Regions from separate parts of the Paenibacillus sp. BGI2013 genome, predicted to be linked through region 3. Evidence: predicted binding sites of a transcription regulator. Region 3 holds the regulator's gene; each other region holds the start of a gene.

Region 1 (3,287 bases), 230 kb from region 3:
GATCTACCGTTGTTGTGGATGGATCTGGCTCAACATCGGAGAACACTTCGATCGCTACTGGCATTTGGCGTTGACGCAGATAGTGTTCTACCTTTTCAACATATCCAAGCTTCACCATCATGGCATCCGTAATAATGGCCACACGTGTGATGTCAGGCATTTTGGCAAGATACTGTGTTGCTCCTTTTTCGAAGTAGACTTTGTTCGGTACTTTGAACCATTGCATATTCACGGTACGGCGAGCCACCCTTTTCACATTGATTAAGTTCACAGCGGTTACGTTGGAAGAAGTCGAGTTACGTCCGTATGATCCGCATCCCAGTGTCAATGACGGCATGTTTGTGTTGTAGATATCCCCGATTGCACCGTGTGTGGATGGTGAGTTCACAATAATCCGTCCAGTTTGCAGACGATCTGCGAATTTGCTAATCACTTCTTCATTTGTTGAATGGATAACCGAGGAGTGACCCATGCCGCCAAAAGCAACCACTTCTGCTGCACGTTCAATGCCCTCTGCTGCCGTTTTAACTTTGTAACAAGCCAGTACCGGGCTTAATTTCTCAGCCGACAATGGGAATTTGGTACCTACCCCTTCAATTTCGGCCACGAGAATTTTGGTGCCTGCTGGAACTTCAATACCGCACAATTTGGCAATGCTCACCGCAGATTGACCAACAATCGCCGGGTTCACCGCACATTTCTCGGCATTAATCGCACCTGCTGTCAATTTTGCTGCTTCATCTTTGTTAACAAAGTAACAGCCATTTGCAATCATTTTTTTCTTCACTTGATCAAAGATCGGTTCTTCAATGATGACCGCTTGCTCGGAAGCACAGATCATGCCGTTGTCGAAAGACTTGGACAGAATCAAATCCGTTACTGCCTGATTGATATCCGCGCTTTTCTCGATAAAGCAAGGTACGTTACCCGGTCCTACGCCCAGTGCAGGTTTACCACAGCTGTACGCTGCACGTACCATGCCTGATCCGCCTGTTGCCAGAATGAGAGCCACATCATTGTGATTCATCAGTTCGTTTGTACGATCCATGGAAGGATCATCAATCCACTGGATACAATCTGCTGGTGCACCATGTTTCACAGCCGCTTCCAGCAGGATTTTGGCAGCTTCCCGGCTACAATTCTGTGCAGATGGGTGGAAGCCAAAGATGATTGGGTTACGCGTCTTGATGGAAATCAATGCTTTAAACATCGTCGTTGATGTTGGGTTGGTAACTGGTGTAATACCCATGATGATGCCGACCGGCTCCGCAATTTTCTGGAAGCTTTCATACTCGTTATCTTCAATCACACCTACGGTTTTATCGTACTTGATGCTGTGGTACACATATTCTGTTGCAAATATATTTTTGGTGATTTTATCCTCATACACTCCGCGGCCTGTTTCTTCTACGGCCATCTTGGCGAGCATCATGTGTTTATCCAGACCCGCAAGTGCCATCGCTTGCACAATCCGGTCAATCTGCTTCTGGTCCATCTTCATGAATGCGGCGTGTGCTTTATTCGCTTTGTCGATTAACGTTTGAATATACTGACCTGCTGTCGGTTCTTTTGCTGGGGCGACTTCGTTCTTTACAGCCATCTCCCTCATCCTCCTAAAGGTTCGTATTAGTTTGTCTCTCTCGTTTACATTCACATCGTAACATGACAATAAACTTAATTATGTGATTTTTTTCACAAAGTATAACAAATTTAATTTAAGTTTTGTAGTGTCCTTCATACGACCATTTTCACTTCCTATTTAAAATATAGGGCTGTAAAATTCATCCTCTCCATCAAAAGTGAATTTTATCACAATGTTTGAAATTTCGTCATTTTTGCCCCCTTTCCTTCCCCCTCAAACGGTAAGATTAGGTATATACTGAACTTAAAAATTGAACCACCGCAATTTGTACCGTCCTTCCTCCCGGCCGAGATGACCCTGATCAGGACGGCAACGGTTTGCGGCGAACCTCGGAGGCTACTGCTTACTACAGAAGGTCGTCCGATGGACATAAAGGGGAGATAGACTTATGAGAGAACTAACAACTGTACTGGAAACGCGCGGTAATACTAACTGTTTCTCGGAAGCAAATTTCAACCATCTGCTGGTTACCATGAAAGATAGAACCTATCCGGAAGGTACACATCTGTACTGGGAAGGCGACATCTCTGACAAACTTTATTATATGAAACGGGGCCGTGCCCAGATCACCAAATCCACGGATGAAGGCAAGGAACTGATCATGTACATGTATCAATCCGGTGATATGATTGGGCAGGCTGATCCCTTCTTTGGCTCTAAACACAGCTTCTCAGCGGAAGTATTGGAGGACAGTGAGATCGGTGTACTGGAACATAAAGACCTGGAAATGTTAATCTGCCAGCATTGTGACTTCGCGATCGATTTTATGAAATGGATGGGCATCCACCACCGGTTGACACAGACCAAATTCCGGGATCTCATGTTATATGGCAAACCGGGTGCACTTTGCTCCACCCTCATTCGGTTGTCGAATTCGTATGGTGAGCCTCATGGAGAGCATGTCATTATTCACAAAAAAATTACCCACACGGACCTGTCCAATATGATTGGAGCCACTCGTGAAAGTGTAAACCGCATGTTAAGCGACCTGCGTAAGAAAGATGGGATTGAATATGACAATGGAATGATTGTCATCAAAGATCTGAAGATGCTGCAAGGAATCTGTCACTGTGAGCTTTGCCCGAACGAGATCTGTCGTATTTAATATTTGACTATGCTGATCGGATCTTGTTTATATATTTAATGAAAAAAAGCCCAGTTCTCTAAAAAGAGATTGGGCTTCTTGGTATACTTAGGATGCATTGGTTAATTCGAGCTTTACCGCATCACGTGGATTCAATTTCATGTCCAGACCATTTTCCATTAATTCTTTGTCATTCACCATAATGACCCACCGCTCATTCATACGAGGCGTGACATTCTCGACCGAGACGACAAATTTGTTGTTCTCCGACATTCTTACAATGCCGCTGGACTTCAACACATCGCGAACTGTGCACTCTTGAACGTAGACGCCGGCATATTGACGATTAAGGGTTGGCATAATGTTTCCACCGCTAACCTTGAGTAACGTTGTCTGATATGCAACGCCATCCCCCCCACTGTCAGCGGCTTTCACGTAAATGATCACTTCATCTTTGGCATGAAGCTCCATGTCCCAATCTTCCTGTTCAATATCCTTGCCGTTTAATTTGACAGCCCAGCTCAGCGAAGAATCCAGAGAAACTTCACCCACGGATTGAAT
Region 2 (3,287 bases), on a different contig from region 3:
CAGAAAAAAGGATTGATGTTAGCTGTTGGGCTCGGAATCATGTTAAATCCGTTAAATTCCTCCATGATCTCTGTGGCTATCTCAAGATTACAACTCGTGTATCAGCTTGATTTTACAGCCGTTTCGTGGATTATTTTATCGTTTTACATTGCGAGTGCTGTTGCTCAACCCGTTGTGGGGAAGTGTAGTGATTTGTTTGGTCGAAGGAAGATCTTCCTTCTGGGTCTTGTTATTGTTTTCGTTTCATCCATGTTAGCTCCATGGTCTCCCAGCTTTTCGTGGCTAATCGTATTCCGGATCGTTCAATCGATTGGCACAAGTATGATGGTGGCCGTCGGAATGGCGATTTTAAGAATTAACGTGACTGACAAGCAAGCATCTGCCTTGTCCACCTTGGCGATATTCCTCTCCGGAGCAGCTGCAATTGGACCTTTTATTGGTGGGGTATTGATTCATTGGTGGGACTGGCACAGCATATTCTTCGTTAATATTCCGTTTGTCATGGCAAGCTTTTGGTTCGCCTGGAAAACAATCCCGAAGGACGATCAATCTCCGTCTATCTCTGGTCACATGTCCATTCGGCAATGGCTTGCGTTAATTGACGCACCAGGTATCCTGATGTTTACGGTAGCTTTGGTGACTCTGCTCATCGGTTTACTTTCAGTAAGTTCCACAGGAGATATTTCAACATGGCATCTGCTGACAGGGGGGATCGGGTTAATCGCACTCGTCATGTTCATCCGACATGAATTAAAAGCAGCCACGCCTTTTATCCCTCTGCGAACGTTTGCCTCATATCCCGAGATGACTTGGGTGAATGTGCAATACATGCTGGTGAACATCCTGTTTTACGCACTTTTTTTTGGAGTTCCTACGTATTTGAAGCAGGTACGTCATCTCAACGAAGTTCATACAGGAATGAGTATGCTAGCTTTGGGGTTATGTTCAGTCATTATTGCTCCAATCGCAGGGCGCTGGATTGACAGATCAGGATCACGGCCAGCTCTGATCGTATCCGCTTCTTTAATGACATTTGGCTCTATATTGATCGTTGTTATGAATGAAACTTCTCCAATCTTCATAATCATTGTTGCCTTAGCTTTATTTGGCATAAGTAACGGCCTAAACGCGGTCGGCATGCAAGCAGCACTGTTCAAAAGCACACCCAAAGAAATGATTGGAGTCGCATCGGGTATTTTTAATACATCACGCTATCTGGGGACCATCTTATCGTCGTTATTAATTGGGATTGTCATGGGAGATACATTTAATGTGACAGGATTTCAGATGCTTGGAATCATCCTTACGATATTAGCTGCATCAATGTTCATCATGAGCGTACGTCGCGAGGCAGGTGCGGTGAGTCCAGAGCAAGTAAGCAAGTAAAATAGAGAATCTGCCGTGCAATAACACGTTTACACCCAATGAATCAATAGCTCCATTGGGTGTATTTTTTGATTTTCACCAAGTTGTCAGAAAGAGTTGATCCTTTCTTGAACGTTTAGGGTAGAAGACGTGTCTTTGATTGAATTAGGTAAAAATAAAGATATAATAATTTTGATTAATAGGTTTCGTTAGTACTTTAAGTGCATCAATATCAGATTTTAATAGGCATCCAATGATTGTTATTATCGGGGGCCTACAGGAGTAAACGCATTATAGGTGTGGCAAGATATCGTCATACCTAACTTTGTGAAATTTTTCGCAATTCTGCATTGAGCTTGGCCAAATCTGATATTGAATGTTTCTAAATTGAACAGAGTTTGAAAGGAGGCAACACAAAGAATGGCTATTGATACGGTTTTATGGAGCAGGCTAGTGACTGGTTTGACGCTCGGGTTCCACGTGATTTTTGCAACGCTTGGTGTCGGCGTACCTTTGATGATTGCTATTGCAGAGTTCATCGGCATTCGGAAGAAGGATCACCATTACATACTTATGGCAAAGAGGTGGTCCAGAGGGTTTGTCATTTCTGTCGCGGTTGGTGTCGTGACAGGCACAGCGATCTCACTACAGTTGGCCTTGGTATGGCCGAATTTTATGAAGCTGGCCGGGAATGTCATTGCACTGCCACTATTTATGGAAGTATTTGCATTCTTTTTTGAAGCCATCTTCCTGGGAATTTACTTGTATACGTGGGATCGGTTCAAAAATCCGTATATCCACTGGTTGCTGACTATTCCGATTGTCGCCGGGGCAGGCATGTCAGCTGTTTTTATTACAACAGTGAACGGATTCATGAACCAGCCTGAAGGTTTTGTCATGGAAGCAGGTCAATTCATGGCAGTGAACCCCGTACAAGCGATGCTGAATACGGCGACCTTCTCCAAAGTATTCCACGTATTAAGCTCGGCTTATCTGACAGGAGCTGCCCTGTTGGCAGGAATAGCAGCCTTTGCGATGCTGAGAAAAGGGGTGTCGGCCTACCACAAAAAAGGCTTGAATCTCATGATGGCCGTTGTGCTGGTATTCAGTTTATTAAATTCCTTAGCTGGAGATGTGTCTGCCAAATTTTTGGCTGAGCATCAGCCGGAGAAGCTCGCAGCTGCCGAGTGGCATTTCGAGACGGAAAGCGGCGCGGATTTGATTTTTTTGGGATGGCTGAATGCAGAACATGAAATTATAGGCGCTCTTCATTTGCCGAAACTGCTCAGTTTCCTTGCCTTTGGAGACTTTAACGCCGAGGTAACCGGGCTGAACGAATTTCCACCAGATGAACACCCGCCCTTACTTGTTCATTATTTGTTTGATCTAATGGCTGGTATTGGATTCGCTCTGCTTGCTATATCAAGTCTGTACTTCCTGTTTGTATTCTGGAAGAAACGTAATCAGTTTAACAAGTGGATGCTTCGTATGGTTGCACTGAGTGCACCGCTTGCTTTTCTGGCCGTTGAGATGGGTTGGTTCTATGCAGAGATCGGGCGGCAGCCATGGATCATCCGAGGTTATATGCGGGTAGAAGAGGCCGCTACTTCTTCACCGAGTGTGAGAATTTTATTTTTCGTCTTCTTGCTTCTCTACATCCTGCTAGGCGTTATGTGTGTCGTCGTACTGAGACGGTTGTTCAATAACAATCCTGCTGAACTCGAGATGGAGAAATGGTTGAAGGAGAAGCATGATCAATCAGCCAAGAAAGGGGATCAGGCCTGATGAGTTATGAATTAATTGGTATTTCGGTACTCTGGCTGTTCTTGTACGGCTATCTTATTGTAGCTTCCATTGATTTTGGAGCAGGTTTCTTTGCCTTCTATGCACGCCTGACAAAGCAGGATCATCTGATTAATCGT
Region 3 (3,287 bases):
CCGTCTGTTCCGAGTGACACGGTAACTCCTGCTTTCAGCAACGCAGGTACCCGCGCAACACCGGAAGCGAGTTTCAGATTACTTCCCGGGTTATGGGATACAGCCACATCATGGCGGGCCAGAATCTCAATCTCTTCGTCATTCAGATGCACCGCATGTGCAACCAGGGATGGACGAGAGAAAAAGCCCAGTTTCTCCAGATGTGCCACAGGACGCAGTCCATAATCAGCCACGTTCTGCTCGACTTCACGAAGCGTTTCCGACATATGTGTATGAAGGGGAAGGTTTAGGTCGTTCGCGACCTGCACAAGCTTCTCTATGTAGTCAGGAGGGCATGTATATGGGGCGTGTGGCGAGATTACGGTTGTAATGCGACCATCTGCCTGTCCATTCCACTCACGTGCAAACGCTGCCGACTCCTCCAGCTTCCGCAATTGTTCTTCTTCCGAGCACAGCCCGATTACACCACGTGCCAGTGCCGCTCTAACGCCGGATTGCTCCACAACTTTGGCAACTTGATCCATGTGATCGTACATGTCCAGGAAAGCTGTAGTTCCGCCTTTCAACATTTCAAGCACTGATAGCGAAGTTCCCCAATATACATCTTCTGAAGTCATTTTCGCTTCCATCGGCCACATTTTTTCCTGCAACCATACTTGCAATGCAAGATCGTCTCCGTGCCCTCTGAGCAACGACATCGCTGCATGACCATGCGTATTGATCAGACCCGGCAGGAAGAACAGTCCTTTTCCATCCACTTTGGTACAATTTTTGTCTTCATCCGGCAATGTCTCACCAATATGCACAATCTTGTCATTCTCAACAACCATGTATCCTTGGACCACGTTCCATGTTGTGCCGCCTTCATTAACAGCAAATTTGCCATTGTGAATTACCCATCTATTTGTTGTCATCTTCCTCGTCGTCCTTTCCAGTATCCAAGTAATAGGCCAAACTAAGCAGATCTGTTGTAAAGTCAGCATGGTGAATGCGGATATGCGGCGGTGTTTTTAGAATGGTTGGTGCAAAATTAAGGATCGCTTCAATTCCTGATTCAATAAGCTGATCGGCTACATTTTGGGCTTCCGTATCCGGAACCGTGATAATTCCGATGCGAATGTTTTCCATTTTAACCGCTTCCGTCAATTCATCCATTGGTTTTACCGTCAAACTGTTGATTTGACTACCTATCTTCGGTCCATATGCATCAAATACAGCAACAATCTTCATGTTGTCTTTCAGATATGCGTTGTAGTTGGACAAGGCTTGACCGAGGTTACCCGCTCCTACCAGAGCTACATTAATTTGCTGATCGATTTTGAGAATGTGACGAATTTTCTCGATCAAATAGGATACATCATACCCGATCCCTTTACGACCAAAATCACCGAAGTAAGCCAGGTCTTTACGAATTTGGGCCGGATTCAGATCCAGCCTCTGTCCAAGCTCTTGAGAAGAAACAGTAGCCACCTCACGCTGATGCAACTCGTTCAAATAACGCAAGTAAACAGGCAGACGTCGTACCACCGCTTCCGAAATTTTATCCGATTTCATTCTTGCTCCCCCTTACCAAGGCCACGATAAAATAATAGATGAAAAGATGAGCATTCTGTATAAAACTCAAAGATAAACGTGACATTTTATACAGAATGCTCCTTGTAATTTAGGTTATAAGTTCTTACGTGCAACTACTTTAATCGGATACGGAAATATCTAATAAAGTTTAACGCCAAACGATAGTGTCATGCAATGATATAACGAACAAAACAACCATTATTTTTGTTCATTAGCAGGTTTTTCCAACCACTCGGTAATTCGTGGAACCATCTGCTCCGTGAGCATATGCTCCATTTTGGGTCCAGGTAATGAATATAAAAAGAATTTACCATAATACGCTTCAATCACCCGTGTATCATAAACAATGACAATTCCTCTGTCCTTTGCTGTACGTACCAATCGGCCAAATCCCTGTTTGAAACGAATGACCGCTTGTGGCACGGACAGTTTCATGAACGGATTTTTCTTCTGCTCCTGAAGCAACTCACTCTTGGCTTCCACCAACGGATGATTCGGTGGCTGGAACGGCAGTCGCACAATAGCGAGACAAGTTAACGCCTCTCCCGGGATATCTACACCCTCCCAGAAGCTGCTTGTGCCCAGAAGTACCGTTGCTTTGGCATCTTGGAACCTGCGAGTCAATTTGGAACGACTTCCACTGTCAACGCCTTGCCCAAGCAACGAGATGTCGTTGCCAGACAGTGCCTCCTTCAGCGGATCATAGACCTGTCGCAACATCTTGTATGAAGTAAACAGAACCATCATGCGTCCACGCGTAGCAATTGCCGTCTCTGCAAGTGATTGCACCAGCATATTAACAAAGTGCGCATCACCCACACTTCCCTTCACACTCGGGAAATCACGCGGAATCACCAGAAGTGCCTGATCGCGATAGTTGAAAGGTGATGGCAGCATCGACGTTAACAGCCGATTATTCTCAGAGGCTTCCTGTAAGCCAAGCTGCTCAATCATGAACTGGAATGACTTATCTACCGAGAGCGTAGCCGATGTAAGCACAACACTTTTCTTTTTGTCAAAAAATAAATCCTTAAGTTGGGCACTGACATCTACAGGTACGGCATACAGCTGAAGAGATTTACTGCGGAACTGACCGCTGGCTTCCATCCAGTACACCGTTTTGGCGTCATCCATACGCATGAAGAAACGTAGATTCTCCTTCAATGTGGTCAGATCTTTCAGCAATCCTGTAATGTCCGTGATCAGACTATCCGATTGATAATCATCCTGATCCTCTTTCACTTCAAGCAGCAATTTGTCCCCTTTGCGAACCAAATCGCCCAGAGTCACATAAATCTGGTTCTCCAGATCCTGCAACTCCTGCCATTTTGCAGGTTTCTGAGATGCTTTCAGACGCAGTGAAAATTGCCCCGTCTCTCCCGGTGAAGCATCACTTCGTTCAGGCAAGAGACCAAACAAGGCATCGCTCATACGATCCCACAGCTCCTTAACTTCAAGAGCAAGCGGGAACATCTGATCCACCATGGAGCCCCATTGCACCGAATTTTCATGCCCGGAAAACTGCGAACGAAGCATAGGTAGCTGACCATTACGACTGTCTTTAAATAGGCGGGTCAGTGTATGAACCAAGGTGAAATATTTCATATGCATTCCAAGATGTTTACCAGCGACATCCTCCAGATGATGTGCCTCATCGATCACAAGACTCTCATAGGCTGGCAGCAGCTGATGCGCGGCTTTCACATCCGTAA
Region 4 (3,287 bases), on a different contig from region 3:
AAGAAACCAACAAACAATACGGCAATCAGCAAAAACCACAACTCACTTAGTGACAACGGAATAACCTCCATCCACGCCGAACGGATCGGCCGATTCATCGTGATCTTCTGGCTTCTCGACCGCAAACGGTCCTGCTTTGATCTCACGTACGAACAGGTATACCATCACGATTCCGAGAACCGTATACGCAGCGGTAAAAGCGATGGTCGAGAACAGGATCGTTCCTGCGGATACGTTCGGCGAGACCCCGGCTTCGGTTGTCATATAGCCAAATACTGTCCATGGCTGTCTTCCTACCTCGGTCATAATCCAACCTGACGTATTGGCGATAAACGGCAGGGAGATGGCGAACACCATCAGATGCATAAACCACTTTCCAGCGACCTCCAGCTTCTTACGCATGGCTAGGAACGTACCGTATAGCGCCAATGCAATCATTAAACCACCCGCTGCGATCATAATGCGGAAACTCCAGAATGTTGTCCGTACCGGCGGGATGTAGTCCCCCGGTCCATACGTCTGTTCATACTCAGCTTGAAGCTCCTTCATACCTTTGACACTACCGGAGAACTTGCTGTAGGACAGATAACTGAGCAATCCAGGGATTTTGATCTCACCCGTACTCTCCTGTTTATCCGGGTCAATAAAAGCGACCACCGTCCATGGTGCCGGATCTTCTGTCGTTGTCCATGTGCCCTCACTGGCTGCCATCTTCATCGGCTGTGTCTCCACCAGATATTGCGCCTGGAAGTGTCCGGAGAAAGCTACACCAAATGAAGAAACAAGAGCGATAATGATCGCGATATTAAACGATTTGCGGAAGATCTCCACATCCTGCTTCTTCATCAATTTGTAGGCACTGATCCCGGTTACAACGAAGGCTCCTGTCATCAATGCCCCAAAGATTGTATGTGGGAACTCGACGAGCAACTGACCATTCGTGATGAGTGCAAAGAAATCATTCATCTCGGCTCGGCCGTTGTTAATCTCAAACCCAACAGGATGTTGCATAAATGAATTGGCTGCCAGAATCCACAGCGCGGACAGGAATGTGCCGACAAACACCAGCCAGATGCAGGCTAGATGCACTTTTTTGGACAAACGATCCCATCCGAATATCCACAATCCAATAAATGTAGACTCCATAAAAAACGCCAGTAGCGCTTCAATAGCCAGTGGCGCACCGAACACGTCTCCGACAAATCGGGAGTACTCGGACCAGTTCATACCAAACTGGAACTCTTGCAAAATACCTGTGACTACCCCGACGGCAAAGTTAATCAGGAACAGCTTGCCCCAGAACTTCGCCATCGTTTTGTAGATTTCCTTACCCTTAACAACGTACAACGTCTCCATAATCGCAACCAACAGTACTAGACCGATGGATAGCGGGACAAAAAAGAAATGGAAAATCGTTGTAAGTGCATATTGGATACGCGATAACATAATCGGATCCATACCGTTACCCCTTCTTTCTGTTCACTTCGCAGTATGCGTATTTGGCATTGAAGCTGCACCTTCGCTGTCTGTCCGCCAAATACGTTGATGAACGTATTGTGCCAGATTACCTATTTTATACATGTGAGAATTATCACAATCTTCCTCTCTAGAGCAAAAAAAAGTGATCCTGGTCACACAAAAGATAAAATTCAGCCTTTTATCACAGCTTGCCAACTTCATCTATTCATGGAAGATACTCATGTTTGGGACGGAATGCCCATATGTTAGTCTCAGGCATATCATGCGAAGTACCGTGAGGGCTTTACATATGAAGTGAAAGCATGAAACACATGCAGAGCGAATGACGCTCCATATTACAGTCAAGGTGAGGTGAACTATTCATGGAAAAACCTGCACCACTACCAGGTGAAGACACCGAAGCCAGCCTGGATAAGGCCAGTACAACACTGCCCCCTGTCCGGTATGTTCTCTTCCCTCGCAAAGGAGGCTGGTCATCCTTTCCCTATCCCGATATTGCTGCACTGCTGTCGATCGAGGGAGAGGTCTACTATGTCAGCAGCCTGACGCAAACAGAAGATGTACCTCCGGTCATTACCATCATCTCCCTCCCTGAGGCTGAGCAGCTATTGCTGGAACCTCGCACCGTAGCCGTAGTCGCCCATCCCTACTGGCTAATGGCTACAGCTTCGCTGGAGCCTGAGCTATGTATTGCCCTGCTCCCTGAGCCTGCTGGAAACGAAGCAGAATCTCCGCTATGGGAGAGCAGTATTTCCAAACTGGTCGGCATCGCCGATCTGGTAGGCACATCCTCCGAAACACGTTATATGAAGCTGTTATTCCAAGGCGTACGTGCCATCTGGCTGGGCGGAGAAGACCCTGCACCTGCGGGTACGATGCAAAAGGATGATCTCGAAGTCCCTCTCCAGGACTACGAACTGCTCTTCTTGCATGCGCTGCGGCAGATCCTGTCAGGCACTCCAGATAGCGTCACCCTGCTTCAATGCAGTGTACGTGCCGACTTCTACCGTCAGTTGCGTGCCAAAGCAGGTGCACATGAGACGATATCCTTTTTGCTGGCAGCCTATGAGTACTTGCTTGAAGATCCGCGGGCCGTCCATTCGTTGCAAGAGGCCTTCACCCATGCGGTCATGAATGGTCGCAGTGATTGTGTAGTCTCCCACTATAGATTCCTGTCTGCCATTCATGCCCGGGCCGGACAGTTGGAGGACGCCCTGCGGGTGTACGGAATTAGTGCAGCCGATGAACAAGAACGGCATCATTATGAACAGCTCTGTCGCTGGTTTGAGGCAGGAGAAGATCAACTTGTACGAGCGGAACTACTCCGTATGAACGATGATTACGGAAACGCCCTGCGTATCCTGGACGAACTTGGCGGAGAAACGGCGAGACATTGGAAATTCCGCATTTACCAGGAGACTGGACGTGTGGAAGAAGCACTGGCTCTGGTGCATGCAGTCGATATTCAGGATGATGCCAGTCGCCGGGATTACCAGCAATTATCCGGCAGTGCGCTGGCACTGCGAGGGGAACGACACGGGGCAGTCCGACATTTCCTTGAGACAGCACTGGAGGATGAAGATGCGCTGGTCCGGATTGTCGAGCTGGAGCTGTTGGATCATGCTGTACAGCAATTGCTTGGGGAGGTGCCATGATGCTGGACCCAAAGAAGCGTAGACAACAGTTGAATGGACCAATGGTGCACAGGGATATCCGAACCGAAACCACTTACACGCCAACCGAAACAGTCGATCGAACACATACAGACGCATTGGAAAATGAAGATCACACCCCGGATCATGCACAAC

The links. Region 3 encodes Rex, which represses fermentation and respiration genes when NADH is low (regulators of the CRP and FNR family bind a similar motif). Its sites were predicted from a motif close to TTGTGAAATATTTCACAA; they were not measured.
Region 1: adhE (bifunctional acetaldehyde-CoA/alcohol dehydrogenase) is a predicted target of Rex. The motif match lies at 1,681-1,698, and genes of this name have one in related genera.
Region 2: CXK86_RS12025 (cytochrome ubiquinol oxidase subunit I) is a predicted target of Rex. The motif match lies at 1,691-1,708, and genes of this name have one in related genera.
Region 4: CXK86_RS05720 (cytochrome ubiquinol oxidase subunit I) is a predicted target of Rex. The motif match lies at 1,580-1,597, and genes of this name have one in related genera.

The regions. Positions count from the first base shown of each region.
Region 1 is NZ_PJFA01000003.1:196,385-199,671, reverse strand. It holds gene adhE (bifunctional acetaldehyde-CoA/alcohol dehydrogenase) at 1-1,600, opposite strand, end outside; gene CXK86_RS08235 (Crp/Fnr family transcriptional regulator) at 2,031-2,747, shown strand; gene CXK86_RS08230 (hypothetical protein) at 2,835-3,287, opposite strand, start outside.
Region 2 is NZ_PJFA01000004.1:221,900-225,186, forward strand. It holds gene CXK86_RS12020 (MFS transporter) at 1-1,386, shown strand, start outside; gene CXK86_RS12025 (cytochrome ubiquinol oxidase subunit I) at 1,786-3,150, shown strand; gene CXK86_RS12030 (cytochrome d ubiquinol oxidase subunit II) at 3,150-3,287, shown strand, end outside.
Region 3 is NZ_PJFA01000003.1:427,434-430,720, reverse strand. It holds gene CXK86_RS09365 (amidohydrolase) at 1-914, opposite strand, end outside; gene CXK86_RS09360 (redox-sensing transcriptional repressor Rex) at 901-1,554, opposite strand; gene dinG (ATP-dependent DNA helicase DinG) at 1,774-3,287, opposite strand, start outside.
Region 4 is NZ_PJFA01000002.1:418,605-421,891, reverse strand. It holds gene cydB (cytochrome d ubiquinol oxidase subunit II) at 1-98, opposite strand, end outside; gene CXK86_RS05720 (cytochrome ubiquinol oxidase subunit I) at 43-1,458, opposite strand; gene CXK86_RS05715 (tetratricopeptide repeat protein) at 1,842-3,134, shown strand; gene CXK86_RS05710 (glycosyltransferase) at 3,134-3,287, shown strand, end outside.